4 regions of the Rahnella perminowiae genome follow, and region 3 is predicted to be linked to each of the others. Evidence: predicted binding sites of a transcription regulator. Region 3 holds the regulator's gene; each other region holds the start of a gene.
What was found. Region 3 encodes PhoB, which activates phosphate uptake and scavenging genes when phosphate is short. Its sites were predicted from a motif close to CTGTCATAAAACTGNCNNAT; they were not measured.
Positions count from the first base shown of each region.

Region 1 (2,207 bases), on a different contig from region 3:
TCGGATTATTAATATAAACCGAAGCAAAAGATGAAGGTGACATGCTTAATACCATGTCGACTTTCTTACCTAACAACCCCTGAATAACACCTGAATAATCGGATGAATTACGCAGTTTGGTATCCACATTTAATTCTTTATCGAAGAAATCTTTTACACACTGATTATCACCGATTTGCTGAGTGGCATTCTGCCCGCCCAAAATACCTAAGTTTAATTCTTTAGGAGCATCTTCTGCCATGCTGTGCATCGCGGTAAAAGAACCTGCTACGAAGACTGCCAGACGTAATAACTTCTTCATGAAATAATGACCTTGTGTAGATTGAGTGAAAGTAGAAATAAGCACTGCAAAAAAATAAATAACATTATTATTTAACTGTTTATAGCGTCGTGCTCTTCACCGTATAACTGATGCAAAATATCATCAGTTAACTGATCCGGATGTCCGTCGAAAATAATCTGCCCTTTCGCGATGCCGATAACGCGGGTGCAATAATCTTTCACCAGTTCAACCGAATGCAGATTGACCATCACGGCAATATTCTCTTCGCTGACTTTTTTCAGCGCATTCATGATGCGCAGGGTATTTTTCGGATCCAGTGACGCCACCGGTTCATCAGCCAGCAGAATTTTTGGGTTCTGCATCAGCGCACGACAAATCGCTACCCGCTGCATCTGGCCACCGGAAAGGTTTTCGGCACGCTGCAACGCATGCGGCAACATGTGCAGCCATTCAAGCAAAGAGATGGCACGGGCACGGTCTTCGTCGTCGAACTGATTAAAAAATGATTTGAACGTTGAGGTGTGACTGAGACGCCCCAGTAACACATTTGTCAGAACATCAAGACGAGGTACCAGACAGAAATCCTGGAAAATCATGCCACAACACGAGCGCCAGCGACGCAACGCTTTGCCGGTCAGCCCTGCCAGTTCCTGCTGTTCGCCATTTTCGTAATGGCATACCACACTGCCTTCTGTGAGCGGGATAGTCCCGTTGAGAACATGCAGCAGAGTGGATTTACCTGCGCCGGAACGGCCAATTACCGCCACGAATTCACCGGCATGGAGATCAAAATTGATGTCATTCAGGACACGCTGACCTGATTTGTAGGATTTCACGAGACCCTTGACGTCCAGAACCTTGTTCAGATGCTGTGGCCCGGTCTGAGGATATTCAGCCTGTGCCAGCTTAAGTTGAGCTTGAGCCATGATGCTGTCTCTCGGTTGCTTTCGTTATCTGGCGTTCATTAAGCGCGAGTTTTATGACACATCAATGACGATTTAATGGACAGCGCATGACAAAAATGCAACAGATTAAGTGAAATTACCTAACCCATATCCCGAATGACGTTTAACTTAATAAGTATCATTTAAACCTATGATTAGATGGCATCACATTAAAAAAGGAAGATGAAATGGATAATCAGTCACTCATCGCCGCGCTGAAAGAGATTGCAGGCAGCCGCCACGTGTTGACCGGCGACAGCAATACCGAACGCTATCGTAAAGGGTTCCGCTCCGGTGGCGGCAAAGCGCTGGCGGTGGTTTTTCCGCAAACGCTGCTGCAACAGTGGCAACTGCTCAAGGCCTGTATCGCCGCCGATAAGATTGTCATTATGCAGGCCGCCAATACCGGCCTGACCGAAGGCTCGACGCCCAGCGGCGACGACTATGACCGCGACATTGTTATTTTCAGCACACTGAAACTGGACCAGATCCAGTTACTCGACGGTGGCCATCAGGTGATCGGTTTTCCCGGCAGCACGCTCTACAAACTGGAAAAGATCCTCAAACCCTACAACCGCGAACCGCACTCGGTGATTGGCTCGTCCTGCATTGGCGCGTCGGTGGTCGGCGGGATTTGTAATAATTCCGGCGGATCGCTGGTGAAACGCGGACCGGCATATACCGAAATGGCGTTGTATGCGCAGATCGATGTGCAGGGTGAATTGCAACTGATTAACCATCTGGGAATTAACCTTGGCGAAACGCCGGAAGAAATCCTCACACGTCTCGAAAGAGGCGATTACCGTGAAACCGATATCACGCATGATCAGCGCCTGGCCTCGGATCATGATTATGCTTCTCGTGTCCGCGAAGTTGATGCGGATACACCATCGCGTTTCAACGCGGATGAACGACGTTTATTTGAAGCATCCGGTTGTGCGGGTAAACTGGCCGTTTTCGCCGTACGGCTGGATACCTTT
Region 1 is NZ_JAFMOT010000156.1:30,011-32,217, reverse strand. It holds gene phnD (phosphonate ABC transporter substrate-binding protein) at 1-301, opposite strand, end outside; gene phnC (phosphonate ABC transporter ATP-binding protein) at 373-1,209, opposite strand; gene dld (D-lactate dehydrogenase) at 1,416-2,207, shown strand, end outside.
Region 1: a site for PhoB is predicted at 1,250-1,269, ahead of phnC (phosphonate ABC transporter ATP-binding protein). Genes of this name have one in related genera too.

Region 2 (2,207 bases), on a different contig from region 3:
CGGTCTTGCTACGTCAGACGGCAGAAGCCCATCTGCACAGCGCGCTGAACCATCTCGACAGCACCTATATGGGCGAGCACTGGCTGGCAACCTTTGCCCTGTTAGCACTCGAAGCCTGACAGCCCGTCACCTCTGTTCAGCCGCAGGATTACCGTAAACCCGTTAACGAATGATCCCGCGCGCTGAATGAAGGAAAAAAGCATTGAAGTGGCACAGTAACGGATATTCCGTGCTGAGCCGCTCAATTTCTGACTTTACCCGTTCAATCGTTTCCTGCCGGTGATAAAGCAAATCGTACAGATAGCGGATGATATTTTGCTGCGAACTGCCAGCCCGGCAAAATTCTGCTGTCTGCTCGTTTATCCCTTTAGGTACCGCGCGGTTTCCGCCTGCCATCACAAACGGCGGCACATCCTGCACCACACACGTATTGGCAAGCAAACGGGCTCCCGCACCAATAATACAAAACTGATGCACTGCGCTCAGGGCATCAATCCGCGCATCATTACCTAATAAAACATGCCCTGCCAGAGCACTATGTTCGCCAATGAACGTGGCATTTCCCACCTGGCAGTCATGGCCGAGATGGACACCCCGCTCAAAAATATTCAGATGCCCTATCCGGGTCATACCGCCGCCCTGTACAGTGCCTCGATGTAATGTGGCATGGCAGCCAATCTGGTTTCCATTGCCGATTTCCAGTCCGGTAGGTTCTCCGGCGTATTTCAAATCCTGACTGATTTCGCCAATGGATGAGCCTCTGCCAATCTGATTATCCCTACCTATTTTGGTATTGCCGTTGATGATGACATGCGAAGAAATGCATGTTCCTTCGCCAATTTGCACACCCGCTGAAATAACACAAAAAGGCCCGATAACCACTCGCGGCCCAATAATCACACCGGGTTCAATAATGCTGCTGGCCGCAATGATGGCCGAAGATGAGATCAAAACGAATATCCTTCTGACAGCCCGCAGACAGTCAGTGATGAATTAAACCGGTCAGGCATAATCAGGGAAAGACAAAATGAGCGGAGGGAAACGCGCTCAGAGAGGTTTAAACAAAGGGTGTTTCGTTGAACATCCACATCGCTACGCCGGTGAGCATAAGGCTTCATGCAAGAAAAGGCGGTCTCTTATATTTTATATATTTTCTGAACTTTTTCAGAAACGCTGCAGGATGAAGGATTTATGACGGGTAGATTAAGGCTTTCTTAAGCTTGGATGAATATTCTTATGAATATTCATTTCCGTACGTTATCTTTCCCTCACATTAACCCTGCTACCGTCATTTTGTTGGGAGTTTTCATTGCGCTATATATTTCCGAAGATCAGCTACTTTACGCTGACTTTATTGCTGACTCTGTATTTTACCTTTGTGGTTAACTTACCTATTTTGTTGCATTTTTACCGCATCTTAAATGCACTGCCCGCATACAATCTGGCTTTCGCCCTGAGCATACCGGTCGCGCTGTTTGCCGCACTGAACTTTGTGTTCACCCCTTTCAGTTTTCGCCCGTTGCTTAAGCCATTCTTCATTATCGTGCTCCCGGTCAGTGCCCTCGCCAGTTTCGCGATGATGACCTTCCAGGTCGTTTTCGATCGCGGCATGATCGAGAATATCCTCGAGACGCAATCTGCTGAAGCATCCTCATACCTGAATCTGAAAGTGGTGCTGTGGTTTGTCTTCACCGGCGTTTTGCCCGCGATTTTGCTTTTCCTGACACCGGTCAGCTATGAAAAAACACTGCTGCGCCGTCTGGGAGTACGCCTGGTGTCAATGGTGATTTCATTGCTGGTCGTTGCTTCCATTGCCGGCGTTTTTTACAAAGATTATGCTTCCGTTGGCCGTAACAACCGCACTCTGAATCTGGAAATCGTACCGACCAACTATCTTTACAGTGCGTTCCAGTACATGAATCACCGTTACTTCACACCGAAAATGCCGTTCCGGACTCTTGGTAATGATGCAAAACTGGTACAACAACCGGGGCAAAAACCCAATCTGGTGTTCCTGGTGATCGGGGAAACAGCACGGGCGCAAAATCAGTCGTATGAGGGATACGCCAAACCAACCAATCAGTACACGCAAGCCATTCCGGACGTGGTGTACTTTACGAAGATGACGTCATGCGGTACGGCAACGGCAATTTCTGTGCCGTGCATGTTCTCAAACATGAAACGCACCAGTTACGACGCCAACCGCG
Region 2 is NZ_JAFMOT010000177.1:67,398-69,604, forward strand. It holds gene J1781_RS13410 (DUF2891 domain-containing protein) at 1-119, shown strand, start outside; gene lpxA (acyl-ACP--UDP-N-acetylglucosamine O-acyltransferase) at 163-951, opposite strand; gene J1781_RS13420 (phosphoethanolamine transferase) at 1,310-2,207, shown strand, end outside.
Region 2: a site for PhoB is predicted at 1,179-1,198, ahead of J1781_RS13420 (phosphoethanolamine transferase). Genes of this name have one in related genera too.

Region 3 (2,207 bases):
GCTGACTTCAATCCGCGTCCCGGCAGGCGTGTGGTTGACGGCGTTATACACCAGATTCGATACCGCACTGCGCAACTGATCTTCATTACCAAAGACGTTCAGTTTGTCATTAATGCGAAACACCACCTCATGCCGGCCGTTGCTTAACGTTTGCACCTCACGTTCGAGCATACCGAGCATCACCGGAATATCGACTTTCTCATGCAAATCAATATTCGCTGAAGCTTCGATTTTCGACAGCGTCAGCAACTGCTTCACCAGCCCGTCCATTCGCCGCGTCTGTTCCTGCATGGTATCCAGTGCTTTGGTGCGGAAAGGTTCTTCCAGTTTGGCGTCTTCCATCATTTCCAGATATCCCTGCAATACGGTCAGCGGGGTTCTCAGCTCATGACTGACGTTAGCAAAGAAGTTACGCCGTGCACCTTCGAGCTGGCGCATCTGTGTGACATCGCGTGCCACCATCAGCAGTTGCCCTTCTGAATAAGGCATAACGCGAAACTCGACGTAATGCTCATTATTGAGTTGCAGATTCAGCGCCCGGCTGAAATCGCGGGTCTGGATCCACAGCCGGAATTCCGGATAACGCAGCAGGTTGAAGATATGTTGCCCGTTATCTTCCGGCCAGCGGAAACCGAGCAGATCCTGCGCCAGCCCGTTACACCAGAAAATATTGCCTTCTTCCGTGGTCAGCACCACGGCATCTGGCAGCGATTCAGCACCGCTGCGAAAACGTTTGATCAACTGACCTAATTCACGACGCCGACGCCGGTTGCGCATCTGCATCTGGTTAAGCCCGTAGAACAGCGGCTCCCAGCTCCAGCGGCCGTTCGGCGGCGTAATACTGCGGTCAAGCCACAGCCAGTGAGAGAGTTTGAGCTGGTTGTAATAATTCCAGCCCAGTGCCGCAACCAGCGACACAAACAGGAGCCAGCCGAAATGACCGACGAAAATACCGAGAATTAACGCTGGCAGACAAAAGAGAAAAAATTCGCCGGCCAATCGTTTCCATGACAAACGTTCTAGCACACAGATTCTCCGCTGTGAGGACTCAATAACGCGTTGAAAAACGGTATCCGGTACCACGAACAGTCTGGATCATTCTGTCATGTCCGCTGGTTTCCAACGCCTTACGCAAACGACGAATATGCACGTCTACGGTGCGATCTTCCACATAAACGTTAGTGCCCCAGACGTTATTGAGCAACTGTTCCCGGCTATAAACACGTTCAGAATGCGTCATAAAGAAGTGTAATAACTTAAATTCTGTCGGCCCCATATCAAGCGCCTGTTCGTTGGCCATCACCCGGTGAGACGAGGGATCCAGGCTTAAACCCTGCATGTCGATCACTTCTTCCACCGCCATTGGCGAGATGCGACGCATCACCGCTTTAATGCGGGCAACCAGCTCTTTCGGGGAAAACGGTTTGGTGATGTAATCATCGGCACCGACTTCGAGGCCACGCACCCGATCTTCTTCTTCACCGCGTGCGGTCAACATCATTACCGGAATTTCGCGGGTCAGCGCCTCACGTTTAAGATGCTTAATAAACTGAATACCGGAACCGCCAGGTAACATCCAGTCGAGCAGGATAAGTTCAGGGTAAGGTTCAACAAGCTGCCCAATCGCTGAATCAAAATCCTCAGCTTCTACGGCCTGATAGCCATTTTGTTCCAGTACAAAACACACCATTTCACGGATTGGAGCTTCGTCTTCAACCACCAATATACGTCTAGCCATCGTAGGTCCTGCCAATAGGTTAGCGATCTTTTATTTGATTGCGGGCGCCATTATGCGTCAGTTTTGTGACAGATTTATGAATGAAAAGAATGGTTCATTACAGTCAAATATGACAGATAATTAGCGGCCATCTCGCTGAAATTGGACTGATTTATCGGGGACATCTCCCCCCGCCGACGTTTATACTTTGCCCCATTGTCGTCATCCAGGGTTCATACAGGAGTCTCATGCGCCTGATCCACACGTCAGACTGGCATCTTGGCCAGTACTTTTTCACCAAAAGCCGTGCAGCCGAACATCAGGCATTTCTGCGCTGGCTGACCGGTCAGGTGCAGCAACATCAGGTCGACGCCGTGATTGTCGCGGGTGATATTTTCGATACCGGATCACCGCCCAGTTATGCCCGCGAATTGTATAACCGCTTCGTGGTGGAATTACAACAAACCGGCTGTCAGCTGGTGGTACTGGC
Region 3 is NZ_JAFMOT010000179.1:61,536-63,742, reverse strand. It holds gene phoR (phosphate regulon sensor histidine kinase PhoR) at 1-1,026, opposite strand, end outside; gene phoB (phosphate response regulator transcription factor PhoB) at 1,049-1,738, opposite strand; gene sbcD (exonuclease subunit SbcD) at 1,966-2,207, shown strand, end outside.

Region 4 (2,207 bases), on a different contig from region 3:
AGACAGAGCGGGGCGAAAAGGGAAAAAAGTCACGCCTGAAATGATCGCTGAAAATACCCCACACCAGATAGAGCAGGGCATTAGCCGCCAGCAGCCACATCACCGCCAGATGCCAGGCTATATTGCCGCCCAGCCAGCCGCCGAGGGTAGTGTTTTGCGGAAAAGTGAAAGCGAAAAGCGGATCGGCGTTATAAATCCCCCAGCCGCTCATCACCATGCCGATCATTGCCAGCACATTGATCCAATGACAGATACGAACCGGCCAGGAATGGATCCGGCGTTTTCGGGGTAATGAGAGCTGAGGTTTCACGCTTAATCTCCTGTTGACTGGCCGGATTACATCGGAGGCGCGATGCCGTCTTTACCGGCAGCAATACCACGGGCAACCAGCGCACCTTTGTCATCTTTCATGGCAAACAATACGATTTTAGTGCCCGGTTTCAGCAGGCTGCGGTCGCCCGGTGCCAGCAGAACAACCGGCACATCGTCAGGCACGACGACAGTTTTCTCAGCATCGTGATATTTCACGGTCAGGGTGCGGCCGTTGCTGTTCACCAGCTTGCCGACGGTGCCGTTGGTCATGGTATTGATTTTGCCATCGGCGGATTCAAACGGATTGAAGCCTTCACCGCTGCCGCGCAGGCTGGGTGCGAAGACGTGGACCTCCAGCGCTTTCAGCGTGCCGTTAGCCTGCGGAACGGCTGCCGTCCCGATAAAGCTGTCCGCTTTGATATCGCTGATGTTGCCTTTGGTGACGGCATTGATTTTGGTCTGATCGGTCAGTTTAACGTCAAGTTTTTCACCCTGACGGGTGGTGATTTGTACTGATGAGTCATTAACTGAATCAATGGTTCCGCGTGTGGGTTTAATCACATTATCGGCGGCAAAAGCGGATGTCATTCCGCTGCACATCAGCAGGGAACCCAGTAACAAACCAGCGATACGTGTTGGTGCATTCATAATTAACTCTCCATTTTCCAGCGTTATTTCATTCTGTTAGATGAATCACTGAACCTGCCAGTGATGGATAACTTCCTTAAGAGTGGACGATAAACCGGTATTGGCTGATGACAAATTGATGACAAAATTGTCATCAAAGATGACTGACGAAACTGATAAACTTTCAGATGAATCATTCTTTAGGTGAATGGTCATACGGCGCTGGGGGCCTGAATGCGAATACTGGTGATTGAAGACGATGTCAGTACAGGCGACTACCTGAAAAAAGGACTGACAGAAGCAGGTTACAGCGTGGATCTGGCGCGTAACGGTGCTGATGGCCTGTTTCTGGCGCTGGAAGACGGTTACGATGCGGTGATCCTCGATGTTATGCTGCCGGGGCTGGACGGCTGGCAGGTGATGGAAGTCCTGCGCAAAAAAAGCGACGTGCCGGTGCTGTTTCTCACCGCCCGCGATGAGGTGCAGGATCGCATTCACGGGCTGGAACTGGGCGCTGACGATTATCTCATCAAGCCGTTCTCCTTCACCGAACTGGTGTTGCGTATCCGTACATTACTGCGCCGCCCGGCCACCCGCGAACCCGATATCTATTCGGTGGCAGACCTGAATCTTGATGTGTTGCGCCGTCGTGTCACCCGTCAGGATCAGGCCATTGCGCTGACCAACAAGGAATTCATGTTGCTGCAGTTGCTGATGCGTCGCGAGGGGGAAGTGCTGTCGCGGACGATGATCGCCTCACAGGTCTGGGACATGAATTTCGACAGCGATACCAACGTGGTGGATGTTGCCATTAAGCGCCTGCGTGGCAAAGTTGACCGCACCTTTGAGGTGAAACTTATCCATACCGTGCGCGGGATTGGTTATGTGTGCGAAGTGCGACATGACTGATCGGCAATTTACTCCACTCCCTGAGCGCGGCATGTCGCTGACGCTTCGCGCCACCTTACTGTTTGCGCTGATCGCCTCACTGGTCGTCAGCGCTGTTGGTTTTTATCTCTATTACTCGATGGATAAAGAACTGGTACGCCGTGCAGATTATCAGGTCAGCGGCCGCGTTCAGTATTTCCGTCATCTGCTTGCCAACGAATTTCCGCTGTCGCAGCTCAGCCGTAATCCCGGCCTGTTTGAAAATATGCTCGGTAACGAGCGCGATATCCTGACGTTTCGTTTGTCCGGTGAGAAGCCGCTGATCAACGTCAATCCATCCCGGCTGGAATTGCCGCCGGTGGTGGCCGTGCCGGACGGTT
Region 4 is NZ_JAFMOT010000171.1:9,520-11,726, forward strand. It holds gene J1781_RS09775 (cytochrome b/b6 domain-containing protein) at 1-310, opposite strand, end outside; gene J1781_RS09780 (hypothetical protein) at 337-960, opposite strand; gene J1781_RS09785 (heavy metal response regulator transcription factor) at 1,174-1,848, shown strand; gene J1781_RS09790 (heavy metal sensor histidine kinase) at 1,841-2,207, shown strand, end outside.
Region 4: a site for PhoB is predicted at 1,066-1,085, ahead of J1781_RS09785 (heavy metal response regulator transcription factor). Genes of this name have one in related genera too.